One region of the Agrobacterium vacciniicorymbosi genome, then DNA from elsewhere that is predicted to be linked to it. Evidence: predicted binding sites of a transcription regulator. Region 1 holds the regulator's gene; the other holds the start of a gene.
The links. The regulator PhoB, encoded in region 1, activates phosphate uptake and scavenging genes when phosphate is short. The targets are predictions, from matches to a motif close to TGTCATNNANCTGTCAT.

Region 1 (7,707 bases):
GCTTTGGGGCGCGGCGTCGGCCATGGCTGCATCACTCCCTGCGCAAAGGCGCTGTCAATAGGGCTTACCGGTTGTTCCGTGCCTGAAAATCAAAAATGCCGCCTCGCGGCGGCTTCGGGTATTTCCTGTCGTGCGAGCGCACTATTGTCACTTCATTCTGGGATGTCAACAAATGTCCGCATTGTCAGGCATTCTCAAGCCTTGGTAGAGCGATTTTTGCGACCTACAAAGTGTTGCTTTTCTGACTCACGAACGCAGCAAGTTGGGGAAAACCGGAAAATCGATTCCAGATGATTCTCCCGACTCTTGTCACGGAGTCGGCCTACGATTAGGTTAACTCTCAATTACTAGACTGCAAGCGGCGGACCTAGTCACCTACAATCTGGCGGATATTCTGCGCGTGGTTCGCTCCACGGCATCGTAGAAGGATTCTGCCTGCGCGACCAGCGGAGAAGCAGTATGAACTGGACGGATGAACGAGTCGAGAAACTCAAAAGACTGTGGTCCGAAGGGCTGAGCGCCAGCCAGATCGCAGCCCAGCTCGGCGGCGTCAGCCGTAACGCCGTCATCGGCAAGGTCCACCGTTTGAACCTGCCAGGCCGTGCAAAGGCCGGTGGCACGGTTGCAACCTCACGCCCTGCCGCCAAGCGCCCTGCAGCCCCTACGGCACCCCGCGCAACCAACTTTCCAGCCCGCCCGGCAACGGCACGCCCGGCGCCCCGCACTGTTGGCGCCACCGCGCTGAAGGACGATCTGGACATCGATACGGCACAGGTTCTGGAATATGTTCCCGTCAACAATGCCTCGCTACCAACATCGCTGCGCCTGACGCTGACGGAACTGACCGAGCGCACTTGCAAGTGGCCAGTCGGCGACCCGCTGAAGGACGACTTCCATTTCTGCGGCTGCGAAGCTTCCGAGTCCTCGCCTTACTGCAAGTTCCACGCGAAGATGGCTTACCAGCCAGTAAGCGAACGCCGCCGCGCTTAAGGGCGGCAGACATATTGCGAGACATAAGAAAGCGGGTCGACTGGCCCGCTTTTTTCATGCCTGCGATCAAAAGAAGAAGTCAGAGACAACGATCGATGGGATCGACAAACGTCGATTCAGGCGCCGACACCTGCCCATCGCTTTGATAGGTCGAAATTTAACGCCAGTTGCGCGCGCGGCCAAAAGCGATGAAGCTTGCTCTATCTTTCTTGGGATATTGGGCGCGGCTTTTATAGCCTTATGGCGCCATCTGCTCTTACAAACTGCTGAGCTATGCCTGCTTGCAATGAAGCAAGCCCTCCATGGAACGGAAGTTTTGTGACCGGATTTCACGTATGTAGGAAGAGCAATTTTGCAGAACGTTCAGAACGGTTCTGCGAGGCGCAATAGCTGCGCGGAGATGCACTGGCACCTTTGATTGGCGGCTTAACCGCCAATGTTCCCGCAAGCACGAATGACCACAGGTCCATCCTGCCAGATCGCAGCCCTTCATTCGAATGGCTGCTGGATCATGGCAGATAGCTTTAACCCTGGCGGGCCTTGCGGTTGGCATAGCGACGATCGCGCTCGGCCTTGCGGGCGGCTTCATCTTCGATGACGCGGGCGACGCGGTTTTTATCGGCCAGCTTGCGGGCGTCTTCTTCGGCAGTCGCAGCGGCTTCAAGCTCGGCTTCATGCGCCAGCCGTTCCGCTTCGAGGCGGCTCTGCTCTTCGCGCTTCTGCTGCTCGCGCTCGGCACGACGCGCTTCGCGGGCTTCCGCCACGGCGATGCGTTCTGCCTGCTTGGCTTCCCGGTTGGGTTCGGCAGCTTCCTTGGCGGCCTTATAGGCCTGAAGAAGAGCAGCCTTGGCCTCGGCAGCAGCGCTGCGGCGGTCGGTCAGTTCACTGTTTTTAACGTTTTTGTTGTTTCTCAAGTCTCTATTCCAGTTGAGGTGCCGCACCCATCAGGGTCAGGATTTCTTGGTACGCTTTGCGGGTGTCTTGGCAGGTGCCAGGCTGTCTTGCAGTTCCTTGGCAAGGCGCGCTTCACGCAGGCGCTGCGTCTTTTCATCACGCGCCTGGGCAATCGAATTGAGTTCATCAACAGCGTGGCCGCGTGCAAAGAACTGCGACTGCGTTTCACCGAATGCGATTTCCGCCTGCTGGCGAGATTTGCTGTGTGTTTCAGACATGGAATTTCCTTCCTGTCGCATCAGCCGAAATCGGGATCGATTTCCAAAAACGCCGCTGCGGGGTGGATCGAGTGGCCCGGAGCGTTTGCGCCCATGGGCGCGGTGTCCGAAGCCTGTACCGCCGGGCGGCACAAAAAAAGGCCAGGCAACGTGCCTGACCTCGCTTGGTCTCATGCTTTCGACAGTGCCAGTACATCCGTGGTCAAAGGAAAGCGGAGTCCGTATTAAGCAGCCTGGAGATTGCAGGCCGACATTTTGCCCGACTTGTTGTCGCGCTCAAGGTCGTAGCTCAGCTTCTGGCCTTCAACGATTTCGCGCATACCTGCACGCTCTACAGCGGAGATGTGTACGAATGCGTCTGTGCCGCCGTTGTCTGGCTGAATGAAGCCGAAGCCCTTGGTGGAGTTAAACCATTTTACTGTGCCTGTGGTCATAATGAACCCTTTCAAAGCATAAGTTATAGATCACAGAACTGACGCCCTGTGTGCGAGTATAGCGATTTTTTTGAAGGAAAGGGTTAGTTCAAAACGCGGTGCTAATCGCGCGGCAACCAAAGCTCAGCAAGCAAAATATCGATAAACCAGTGATAGAGGGTTATGGCCGGATAGTCAAACTTTAAATTTCAGATCATTGAAATGAGCGTTTATCTTGCAACGCAGCAGCCTCTTCAGAAATATAATAATCCGTGCTGGATTTTCAATTTTGAAAATGTACCTGCCCTTTGTTTTTACTCAGGAAAACTGCGCGGCAAGCGGATATCCCCGCTTCCCCTTTCCATCCGCAACTTCTGGCGCAAACCAGTTCAAAGGAGTCAAAAATATATCTTCGTTACCGGCTGGAGATGGCTCCCCTTCTCGTACCTATTCCTGCCTAAGCTGCGCAAAAATACAAAACGCGCGCTGTTGACCCGGTGAGGCAATAGCGCGCGTTGTGCGAAATATCAGTGGTGGAGCGCCTGTCAGGCTTCCATGGAATAACCCGCGCCGCGAACGGTGCGGATTACATCCTGCATGTTGGAGAAGTTGAGCGCCTTGCGCAGGCGGCCGACATGGACGTCTACGGTGCGTTCGTCCACATAGATATCGTGACCCCAGACGCCGTCGAGAAGTTGCGAGCGGGAGAAGACGCGGCCCGGCGAGACCATCAGGAACTCCAGAAGGCGGAATTCGGTTGGCCCGAGGCGCACTTCGCGGGTCTTGCGGTGGACGCGGTGCGTTTCGCGATCCAGCTCGATATCACCGCATTTCAGAACAGACGACAGAACCTCCGGGCGGGCGCGGCGCAGCATGGCTTTGACGCGCGCCATCAGTTCCGGGGTGGAGAATGGCTTGACCACATAGTCGTCAGCACCCGTGGCCAGTCCGCGCACCCGCTCGCTTTCCTCACCGCGTGCCGTCAACATGATGATTGGCAGACGCTCGGTCTCGGGGCGCATTCTCAGGCGACGGCACAGTTCGATGCCGGAAACGCCCGGCAGCATCCAGTCCAGGATCAGCAGATCCGGCGTGCGCTCCTGCAGGCGGATTTCCGCCTCGTCGCCACGGGGAATGGTGTCGACATCGTAACCTTCGGATTCCAGATTGTAACGAAGAAGAACGCTCAAAGCCTCTTCATCTTCGACAACTGCGATTTTCGGCACCATAGGCTTGGGACTCCGCCAGTCTTACCAGAGCGCCATGCGTTCATTTGGACGCATCACGGACGCTCTGGCCTGTTGATCTACACACCGGCATTCCAAACATCGTTTCCGATCCAAGGGCGCCGATGCTGTAAAACTTACTCGGTTACTGCACCGAGCGTGTTGGAACTATCGTCCTTCGGACGCTCACCTTCCGGCTGGCTGCCGGTGGCCATGTAATAGATGGTTTCCGCGATGTTGGTCGCATGGTCGCCGACGCGCTCGATGTTCTTTGCGCAGAACAGCAGATGCGTGCAGGTCGTGATGTTGCGCGGATCTTCCATCATGTAGGTCAAAAGCTCGCGGAACAGCGAGGTATACATGGCGTCGATCTCTTCGTCGCGCTCGCGGATGGCCTGTGCCTTTTCTGCGGAGCGCGTGGAATAGACGTCCAGCACTTCCTTCAGCTGCACCAGCGCCAGTTCCGACAGGTGCTCCAGTCCACGGGCCAGCTTGCGCGGAACGCCAGTGCCGGCAACGGCGATGACGCGCTTGGCAGTATTTTTGCCAAGATCGCCGACGCGCTCCAGATCGGCAGCGATGCGCAGCGAACCGATGATTTCACGCAGGTCGGACGCCATGGGCTGACGCTTGGCGATGGTCACGATGGCCTTGTCGCCGATCTCGCGCTCGGCATGATCGAGGATCGTATCGTCAGAGATGACCTTCTGGGCCAGCGCTGCATCCGAGTTGACCAGAGCGCGCACCGCATCGGCGCACATCTGTTCAGCCAGACCACCCATTTCGGCGATGCGGCGGGTGAGGAACTTCAGTTCATCATCATAGGCGGACATAATATGGGAATGTGTCGGCATGTTCGAAGTCTCCAGTTTCGATGCACTGGCCCGCAAGCCCGACCGGGCTCAAGCGGTGCCATGCGAAGGGTTTGAACCAGCGTCAGATCAGCCGAAGCGACCCATGATGTAGTCCTGCGTGCGCTGGTCGTCCGGGTTGGTGAACATCTTGTCGGTGTCGTTTTCTTCCACCAGATGGCCCAGATGGAACATGGCGGTGCGCTGCGACACGCGGGCTGCCTGCTGCATGGAGTGGGTAACGATGACGATGGTGTAATTGGCGCGCAGTTCGTGGATCAGTTCCTCGACCTTGGCGGTTGCAATCGGGTCCAGTGCCGAGCAGGGCTCGTCCATCAGGATGACTTCAGGCGAAACCGCAATGGCGCGGGCGATGCACAGACGCTGCTGCTGACCGCCGGACAGGCCGGTGCCGGATTCGTGCAGACGATCCTTGGCTTCGTTCCACAGACCGGCCTTCTGAAGGCTCGACTCGACGATCTGATCCATGTCCGCCTTGTTGCGGGCCAAACCATGGATGCGCGGGCCGTAGGCGATGTTTTCGTAGATCGTCTTCGGGAAAGGGTTCGGCTTCTGGAACACCATGCCGACACGGGCGCGCAGTTCCACCACGTCGATGGTCTGATCGTAGATATCGTCTTCATCGAGCGTGATCTTGCCGGTGACGCGGCAGCTGTCGATGGTGTCGTTCATGCGGTTCAGCGTGCGCAGGAAGGTGGACTTGCCGCAGCCAGACGGGCCGATGAGCGCCGTCACGGTGTTTTCACGTACGTTGAGGTTCACATCGTAAAGGGCACGCTTCTCGCTGTAATAAACGGAAACGTCCTTGCCGATCATCTTGTATGTTACTTCATTCATTTTCTTGTCCAGCGCCTTTTCAACTGCTGCTTCCGACAACATATTCATAGCCTCAAGCTCCCGGTGTTTGTTACATCGCATGCTGGCTGGAAAACCGGTGACCCGATTTTCCCTGAGTCATGTTTACCAGCGACGCTCGAAGCGGCGACGCAACAGGATTGCTCCCACATTCATGACGATGAGGAACATAAGCAGGATGATGATAGCGCCTGATGTTCTCTCGACAAAGGCACGTTCTGCTTCGTTCGCCCACATGTAAATCTGCACCGGCAGGGCCGTGGACGGGTCCATCGGTGTTGTCGGATAATTCGCGACGAAGGCGACCATGCCGATAAGAAGCAGCGGTGCGGTTTCGCCAAGGGCATGTGCCAGGCCGATGATGGTACCCGTGAGAATTCCGGGCATGGCCAGCGGCAGCACATGGTGGAAGATGGTCTGCATTTTCGAAGCGCCAAGGCCAAGGGCAGCGGCGCGGATGGATGGCGGCACCGCCTTCAGCGCCGCACGGGTGGCGATGATGATGGTGGGCAATGTCATAAGCGTCAGGACGAAACCACCGACCAGCGAGGCCGAGCGCGGGAAGCCCATGAAGTTGATGAAGACCGACAGGCCGAGCAGACCGTAAACGATGGACGGAACGGCAGCGAGATTGTTGATATTGACCTCGATAAGATCCGTCAGGCGGTTCTTCGGTGCGAACTCTTCCAGATAGATGGAAGCGGCGACACCGATGGGCAGCGACAGAACCAGCACGATCAGCATCATGTAGAAGGAGCCGATCAGCGCCACGCCGACACCTGCGGCTTCCGGACGGCTGGATGCGCCGTTGAAGAAGATGCCGGTATTGAATTCCTTGGCCAGTTGGCCCGCTTCGGTCAGTTTCTTGACCCAGGCGAGTTGCTGGTCGGAGATGCGACGGTTCTGCTCATTGACGGAAACATCGACCTGACCCTTGACCACGCTATCGAGATCGCCTGAAGCCAGAAGGGCCACGGTGCGCGTGGTTCCAACGATGCTAGGATCGGCTACCACCAGATCGCGCAGCTGTCCGCGGATGCTGTCGGAGATCATCGCATTGACGGCACGAAGGCCATCGCGGTCATCCAGGGAGACGCCGAGTGCCTTTGCCACCGCATTGCGGGCAACCACGGGGTAGTTCGCGGTCATCAGCTTGGCAGGGTTCTGTGCACGGACGTTGTCGGGATCGATGATCTGCTGCGAGAACTCGACCGGCACGGTGATCATGGTCTGCTGGAACGCCGTATAGCCTTTGCCGACGACGGACCAGAGAAGCAGGAAAAGGAACAGAAGGCCGAAGGAGATGGCGGCAAGGCCATAAGTCCGGAAGCGGCGCTCGGCGGCGTAACGGCGCTTGATGCCGATATCGCGACGGACCTTCTTCGTTGCGGCTGGGGCGGTAAAGCCCGGAGTAACGACGTCGGTCATTCGTACTGCTCCCGGTATTTGCGCACAATATAGAGCGCGTAGATATTGAGGCAAAGCGTGATGGCAAAGAGGGTGATGCCAAGCGCAAAGGCAACCAGTGTCTGTGGCGAGGTGAATTCAAGGTCGCCCGTCAGCTGGCTGACGATCTTGACCGTTACCGTCGTCATCGGCTCAAACGGATCGAGCTGAAGGCGGGCGGCAACACCGGCGGCCAGAACAACGATCATGGTTTCGCCGATGGCGCGCGAGGCGGTCATCAGAATGGCACCGACGATGCCTGGAAGGGCCGCTGGCAGAATGACCTTCTTGACCGTTTCCGAGCGCGTTGCACCAAGGCCCAGCGAGCCATCGCGCAGCGTGCGGGGAACGGCGGTGATGATATCGTCCGACAGCGAAGACACGTATGGGATCAACATGATGCCCATGACGAAGCCAGCGGTGATAACGCTCTGCGCCTGGATGAAGTTGGTGTAGTCGCCCGTTGTAAGACCGTTGATCTGCGAGGAAATATCGCGAAGGAACGGACCGACGGTCGTCAGGGCGAAGAAGCCGTAGACGATGGTCGGGATACCGGCCAGCACTTCGAGAAGTGGCTTGGCAACCGAGCGGAAGCGTGGGCTGGCATATTCCGCCATGTAGATGGCCGAGAACAGACCGACCGGCACGGCAACCAGCATGGCCACGAAGCCGATATAGAGCGTACCTGCCAGAAGCGGAATGAGACCAAACTGACCGGCGCTTTCGGTGGAAC
Region 2 (7,707 bases), on a different contig from region 1:
TTCCTGACCCGCCATCATGCTGGTCATATCCTGTTGATCATCGCCCGCGATGGGTGGGCGAATATTCTTTAGCTCAGGATAACATAGTGCTGCGCCGCAAAGCGGCAACAGTCGGTTCAAAATTATGTTAACCCGCGCTTACTCGGATGGGTTGGACGCCTGCACCACGGCAAGTGCCGCCATGTTGACCACGCCACGCGATGTGACTGTCGGTGACAGGATGTGGACGGGTAGGGCAGAGCCGAGAAGGATGGGGCCGACATGCAGGCCTTCCGTCATGGTGCGCACGACGCCGAGCGTAATGTTAGCCGAATCGAGGTTCGGGAAAACCAGAAGGTTGGCTTCGCCGGAAAGCGAGCTATTGGGCATGGCACGCTTGCGAAGTGTTTCCGACAGCGCAGACCCACCCTGCATTTCGCCATCGATTTCCAGTTCCGGCGCGGCATTGCGCACCAGCTGAAGCGCACGGCGCATCTTGCGGGCGCTTTCGGAATCCCGCGAGCCGAAATTCGAATGGCTGGCGAGAGCGATCTTCGGCGTGATGCCGAAACGCTTGATTTCCTTGGATGCGAGGATCGCAAGTTCCGCGATGTCTTCTGCCGTCGGCTCGTAATTGACGAAGGTGTCAGTCAGGAACAGCGCGCCCTGCTGGGTGATCAGCAGGCTGAGGCCGCCGAATGTATGCGCATTCTGCTGCTTGCCGATGATCTGGTTCACATCGCGCAGATGTCGGTCGAAACGACCTTCCAGACCGCAGATAAGCGCATCCGCTTCACCGCGCTTGACGGAGAGCGCGCCGATGACCGTGCTGTTGGTACGAACGATGGTACGCGCCGCTTCCGGGTTGATACCGGCGCGACCGACCAAAGCGAAATAGTCATCGACATATTCGCGGTAACGTGGATCGTCTTCCGGGTTGACCACGGCAAAGTCTGCATTAGGGCGAATGCGAAGGCCGAAGCGCTTCAGGCGCGTCTCGATGATCTGTGGACGACCGATGAGGATCGGAACGCCGGTGCCTTCTTCCAGCAGCACCTGTGCGGCGCGCAGCACGCGTTCGTCTTCTCCTTCTGCAAAGATGATGCGCTTCTTCTCTGCCGTTTTCGCCAGATTGAAGATGGGCTTCATGATGAAGCCGGAACGCCAGACGAAGCGGTTCAGCTGATCGAGATAGGCGTCGAAATCGGTAATCGGACGCGCTGCGACGCCGCTCGCTGCCGCAGCGCGTGCAACGGCTGGCGCGATGCGCAGGATGAGGCGCGGATCGAAGGGCGAGGGGATGAGGTAGTTCGGTCCGAAGATCGGCGTTTCATCGCTATAGGCCTTCGCCGCGACTTCCGAAACTTCTTCACGTGCCAGTTCTGCGATGGCGTGAACGGCGGCCATCTTCATTTCTTCGTTAATGGTGGTCGCGCCGCAATCCAGTGCACCCCGGAAAATATAGGGGAAGCACAGCACGTTGTTGACCTGGTTCGGGAAGTCGGAACGACCCGTGCAGATCATCGCATCAGGGCGGGCCTGACGGGCCAGTTCCGGCATGATTTCAGGGTTCGGGTTGGCCAGCGCGAGAATGAGCGGCTTTTCGGCCATGCGCGCCAGAAGTTCCGGCTTCAGAACGCCAGCCGCGGAAAGGCCCAGGAAAACGTCGGCATCATCGATTGTTTCGTGGAGCGCACGCTTGTCGGTCTTCTGGGCGTAAACCTCTTTCCACTCGTCCATCAGCGTGTTGCGGCCGTCATAAACGAGGCCTTCAATGTCGTGGACCCAGATGTTTTCGCGCTTTGCGCCCAGTTCGACCAGCAGGTTGAGGCAGGCCAGTGCTGCAGCGCCCGCGCCCGATGCGACGATCTTGACGTTGCCGATGGTCTTGCCGGCAAGCTCCAGCGCGTTGGTTACCGCAGCGGCGACGATGATGGCGGTGCCGTGCTGATCATCGTGGAAGACGGGAATGTTCATCTTCTCACGAAGCTGACGCTCCACCTCGAAACATTCCGGTGCCTTGATGTCTTCGAGGTTGATGCCGCCGAAGGTGGGCTCCAGCGCCGAGATGGTGGAGACCATGTCATTGATGCCGGGCGCATCGATTTCGATGTCGAACACGTCGATGCCCGCAAATTTCTTGAACAGAACGGCCTTGCCTTCCATAACTGGCTTGGACGCCAGCGGGCCGATATTGCCGAGGCCGAGAACCGCCGTGCCGTTGGAAATCACAGCGACCAGATTGGCGCGCGCCGTATATTGCGCAGCCGTTTCCGGGTTTTCGTGAATGGCAAGGCAGGGGGCGGCAACGCCCGGGGAATAGGCAAGCGCCAGATCGCGCTGGTTGCCCAGCGGCTTGGAGGCCTGAATTTCCAGTTTTCCGGGACGCGGATAGCGGTGGTAGAAAAGCGCCTGTTCTTCCAGATCCGCATTGGCGTTTTTGTTTTGCGTGTTGCCCGTGTCCTGAGAACTCATTCTATCACCGCTTATTTCAAGTTTCTTGGAGGCCTTTGCATACAACAATCGGCCAGTGCGTACAGCCGTTTATTTTATCCGAGGTCGGCAAAATCGGTAGTTTAGAGATCGCGTAAAAATGCGGCCCGCTGCGTGTAAATATTGTTTTGTCATCTTGCTGAAACACGAGTCTGGTTTTGCAGGGGATGAAAGTTGCCGAGACAGGGGGAAGATTTCCATGGCCGCGCAAACCGAAGCCAGACAGTTCAGAACGCTTTTCATTTCCGATGTGCATCTTGGCTCTAAAGCGGCCAAAACGGATTTCCTTCTGGATTTCCTGCGTCACCACGAGGCTGAGACCATCATCCTCGTCGGCGATATCATTGACGGCTGGCGCCTGCGCCGCAACTGGTACTGGCCGCAAGGCTGTAACGACGTGGTGCAGAAGCTTCTTCGCAAGGCGCGCAAGGGCACCCGCATCATCTATATTCCCGGAAACCACGACGAGTTCCTACGCGAATTTCCGGGCACGCATTTCGGCGGCATCGAAGTTGCCGAACGTATGATCCACGAAGCCGCAGACGGCAAGAAGTATCTCATCATCCATGGCGATGAGTTTGACGTTGTGGTTCGCAACGCCCGCCTGCTGGCCTATCTGGGTGACTGGGCCTATGACGCGGCGATTGCCATCAACGTTTTGCTGGCGGCTATCCGCCGCAGGATCGGGCTTCCGTACTGGTCGTTTTCGGCCTGGGCAAAGCTTCAGGTCAAGCACGCCGTCAACTTCATCGGCGAATTCCAGCGTGTGGTGGCGGAAGAAGCCCGCCGCAACAAGGTGGATGGTGTCATCTGTGGCCATATTCACCACGCGGTGATGGAGGATATTGAAGGTATCCGCTACATCAACACCGGTGACTGGGTGGAAAGCTGCACGGCGGTTGCCGAAAACGCCGATGGCACCTTCGAGCTGATCACCTGGATGCAGGCCGGTGACAAGACCGAAGACCACACGGTGGGCGAACTGGAGCCAGTCGCTTTCCCGAAGCTCATCGGCACCTACGCAGCATAACGGACTTTGCCGTTCATCCCCACAGCTCCGGCTTTGGCGGATAAACGAGCGATCCTTCATAGATGAGGCCCGGGACACGATCCCGTGCCAGAAGCAGCGGGCCATCGAGATCCGCGTATTCCGTATCCTGCGCCAGCATCAGCGCCGGTGCCATGCCAAGCGACGTTCCCAGCATGCAGCCGACCATGATCGTATAGCCCAGACGCTGCGCTTCTTTCTTCATGATGAGCGCCTCGGTTAATCCGCCGGTCTTGTCGAGCTTGATGTTGATGGCGTCGTAGCGGTCGCGCAGCGAGGCGAGATCGGCGGTCAGATGAACGCTCTCATCGGCGCAGATCGGTACCGCGCGGTTTATGCGCGACAGAATACTGTCCTTGCCAGCGGGTAGGGGCTGTTCGATCAGTGCAATGTTTAGCTCCGCCGCGACCTTGAGGTGATGCTCGATATTCTCGTCCGTCCAACCCTCATTGGCATCGATAATAATGCGAGCCTTGGGCGCTGCCGCTCGAACGGCGCGTAGCCGTGCCTCGTCGTCTTCCGTTCCGTTCTTGATCTTCAACAGCGGTCGCGTGGCATTCTCGGCGGCTTTGTCAGCCATTGTGTCCGCATCGCCCAGCGAAATCGTATAGGCGGTGACGATAGGGCCGGGGGCGACTGGCAGAAGCGAGGAGGCAACGGTTTTGCCCGAGAGCTTGGCTTCCAGATCCCACAAAGCGCAATCCACCGCATTGCGGGCCGCACCCGGCTTCATCGCGTCTTGCAGCGCGTGGCGGTCCATGCCCTGCGACATCGCCTGTTCCATGGCGCGGATATCGGCAAGCACGCCGTCAATCGATTCGCCATAACGCTTATAAGGAACGCATTCGCCTACGCCTTTGACGCCATTTTGCTCGATCGTGCAGATCACGACCTCCACTTCTGTGCGGCTTCCGCGGGAAATGGTGAAGCTACCCGCAACCGGGAATGTTTCAGCTGTGGCTTGAATGTAACGATGCATCAAAATTGCCTTCGCGTTGGGGGATAAACCGGTAAACAGACGAAAAAACTCCGGAATTCGTCCGCAGTGCTGTGGCTTGGTGATCCGTCACTCGATATGAATCGTTAAGAATCTTTAATAGGCTGCATTCGCTTGGAGCAAGATGCAAGAACTTGAAACACGGCAACAGGCGCAACCGGCAGCAATCTCGGCGAATGATGACGCCCAGAATGGCGCCTCGCGCTTTGCCTTGAGCGGATCGTGGCGCAACGCCAACATCTCTTCGGTTCTGCCTGATATCGAAAAGCTCGAGAAATCCAAGCCTTCCGGCTCGATTACCATTGATCTCTCGGATGTCGACAACATCGATACTACGGGTGCCTGGATTTTGCGGCGCATGCGACACCGCATGGAGCAGTCCGGCACGCAGGTTGCCTTCGAGGGCAATGAGAAGATTGAGGAAATCATTTCGGCTCTGCCGGAGGAAGCGCCTCTTCCGCCCAAGGAAACCAGTAAAAAAGGTCTTGTCGAGCGCGTTTTTGATCCCATCGGCAAGAATGTCGTGCAGGCGGGCGCAGATTTTCTGGCGGGCATGTATATTCTCGGCTCCGCCGTGCGTGGCGCGCAGATGAAGCTGGGGCGAGGGCGCGGCGTTTCGCCTGCTGCCATTGTCAACCAGATCGACCATATGGGCGTGCGCGCCGTTCCCATCATTCTACTGATGTCGTTCCTCATCGGCGCGATCATCGCGCAGCAAGGCGCGTTTCAGCTGCGGTATTTCGGCGCTGAAGTCTTTGTGGTCGACCTCGTCGGAATTCTCCAGCTGCGTGAAATCGGCGTGTTGTTGACCGCCATCATGATTGCGGGCCGCTCCGGCAGCGCGATCACCGCCGAAATCGGCTCGATGAAAATGCGCGAGGAAATCGATGCGCTGAAGGTCATCGGCTTGAACCCGGTCGGCGTTCTCGTGTTTCCGCGGCTGGTTGCGCTGACAATCGCGCTGCCGCTTTTGACGATCATCGCCAACTTCGCGGCTCTGTTGGGCGCGGCTGTCGTCTCGCTGCTTTACTCCGGCATCACCTTCGAGGTCTTTCTGTCGCGCCTTCATTCTGCGGTGGAAATCTCGACCATCGCATCGGGCATGATCAAGGCCCCCTTCATGGCGTTGATCATCGGCATCGTCGCGGCAGTTGAAGGCATGAAAGTGGGCGGCAGTGCTGAGTCGCTTGGTCAGCATGTGACATCATCCGTGGTGAAGTCCATTTTCGTCGTGATTCTGGTCGATGGCGTCTTTGCCATCTTCTATGCAGCCATCGATTTTTAAGGAGCGGCTGTGCAGGATCAGGAACGGAAGACAGATAACAAAGAGAACAAGAAGGATCGGGAAGTCATTCTCTCGGTGGAAGGCGTGACGGTTGCATTTGGTGACAAGGTCGTTCTCGATAACCTTGATCTTGATGTTTATCGCGGCGAAATTCTTGGTTTTATTGGGCCATCAGGCGCTGGCAAATCCGTTTTGATGCGCGCGGTTTTGCGCCTGCTAAACCGTCAGAGCGGCACGATAAAGATTCTGGGTACGGATTATGACAAGGCGACAGAAGAAGAGCGTATGGCGCTCGACACCCGCCTTGGCGTGCTGTTCCAGCAGGGCGCGCTCTTTTCCGGCCTGACCGTGAAGGAAAACATCCAGCTGCCCATGCGCGAATATCTGGATTTGCCGCAGCAGTTGATGGACGAACTGGCATCGTTGAAAATCGAGATGGTGGGTCTGGCTGCCGATGCGGCGGACAAGTATCCGTCCGAGCTGTCCGGCGGCATGATCAAGCGCGCGGCTTTGGCGCGCGCGCTGGCGCTCGATCCCGACCTCGTCTTTCTCGATGAGCCGACATCTGGCCTCGATCCCATCGGTGCGGCAGAATTTGATATGCTGATTGCGCGGCTGCGCGATTCGCTGGGACTGACGGTCTATATGGTGACGCATGACCTCGACAGTCTGTTTTCGGTCTGCGACCGCATAGCCGTTCTGGGTGACAAGAAAGTCGCCGTGGAAGGCACACTTGAGGAAATGTTCGATAGCGACGATCCTTGGGTTCAATCATATTTCCGCGGAAAGCGGGCACGCGCCGTCGTCCTACCGGATGGCACGCAACACATTCCGGGGAGTGACGGATAGCCATGGAAACCAAGGCAAATTACACCATCGTCGGGATTTTCACGCTGATCGTGATCGCAGCCGCCTTCGGCTTCGTTTACTGGATGGCAGAATTCGGACGCGGTGGCCCAACAGCCCAGCTGACGATCCGTATTCCCGGCTCCGCCAATGGTCTGTCGGTCGGCTCGCCTGTGCGCTTCAACGGTATTCCCGTGGGCACCGTGCGCGGCCTCTCCATCGACCGTGACGACCCGGCCTATTCGATTGCATTTACGGAAGTGCAGGCCGATGCGCCGGTGTTTCCATCCACCCGCGCCGTGCTTGAAATTCAGGGCCTGACGGGTGCCGCCTATATCGAACTTTCCGGCGGTCGTAACAATGAAGAGCGCATTCTGCAAAAGTCATTCGACACCGGCGTGCCGGCAGAGTTGACCGCCGATCTCTCCAGCGTGACCAACCTTCTCGCGACGGCCGACAAGATTCTACGCCGTGCCGATGGCGCGATTGGTGAGCTGCAGGGCTTCGTACAGGACGCCCGTGGACCTTTGACGCAGACCGTGCGCAATGCGGAGAAATTCTCCAATGCGCTGGCCTCGAATTCCGATGGCATCGAGAATTTTCTGGAAAGCCTGAGCTCGCTCTCCACCACCGTTCAGTCCGTGTCCGTGCGTCTGGATAGCACGCTGACGGCGGTTGAAGATTTGGTAAAGGCGGTGGACTCGCAGAAGATCGATTCCATTCTGACCAATGTCGATAAGGTCACAGCCGATGTAGCGGCGTCTTCCGGTGGCATTCAGACTGTGATGGAAACCGTGCAGCGCACCTCGCGCAACTTTGAGCAGGCGAGCGCCGAGGTTCAGACAGTTGTGAAGCGTGCGGATGAATTGCTGGCATCGGTTGATGCGGCAAAGGTCAGCAATGCGGTGGAAGATGTTTCCGCAGCAACTGCCGATGCCCGTCAGGCAATTTCCACCTTCCGCCAGATTGCTGACGATGTCGGCACGCGCCGCCCGGATATCGATCAGGCGATTGCCGACTTCACCGATATGTCGCGCAAGCTGAACTCGGCTTCCAGCC

Region 2: ABUK73_RS01775 (UDP-2,3-diacylglucosamine diphosphatase) is a predicted target of PhoB. The motif match lies at 2,602-2,618, and genes of this name have one in related genera.

The regions. Positions count from the first base shown of each region.
Region 1 covers NZ_JBETMF010000004.1:133,985-141,691, reverse strand. Annotated here, with positions in the region: gene ABUK73_RS08340 (aspartate aminotransferase family protein) at 1-24, opposite strand, end outside; gene ABUK73_RS08335 (GcrA family cell cycle regulator) at 460-990, shown strand; gene ABUK73_RS08330 (DUF6481 family protein) at 1,515-1,904, opposite strand; gene ABUK73_RS08325 (hypothetical protein) at 1,941-2,162, opposite strand; gene ABUK73_RS08320 (cold-shock protein) at 2,387-2,596, opposite strand; gene ABUK73_RS08315 (hypothetical protein) at 2,798-3,076, shown strand; gene phoB (phosphate regulon transcriptional regulator PhoB) at 3,121-3,804, opposite strand; gene phoU (phosphate signaling complex protein PhoU) at 3,939-4,655, opposite strand; gene pstB (phosphate ABC transporter ATP-binding protein PstB) at 4,743-5,558, opposite strand; gene pstA (phosphate ABC transporter permease PstA) at 5,634-6,956, opposite strand; gene pstC (phosphate ABC transporter permease subunit PstC) at 6,953-7,707, opposite strand, start outside.
Region 2 covers NZ_JBETMF010000001.1:339,049-346,755, reverse strand. Annotated here, with positions in the region: gene ABUK73_RS01785 (DUF2865 domain-containing protein) at 1-15, opposite strand, end outside; gene ABUK73_RS01780 (NADP-dependent malic enzyme) at 139-2,454, opposite strand; gene ABUK73_RS01775 (UDP-2,3-diacylglucosamine diphosphatase) at 2,672-3,502, shown strand; gene dgcA (N-acetyl-D-Glu racemase DgcA) at 3,516-4,499, opposite strand; gene ABUK73_RS01765 (ABC transporter permease) at 4,642-5,802, shown strand; gene ABUK73_RS01760 (ABC transporter ATP-binding protein) at 5,812-6,651, shown strand; gene ABUK73_RS01755 (MlaD family protein) at 6,654-7,707, shown strand, end outside.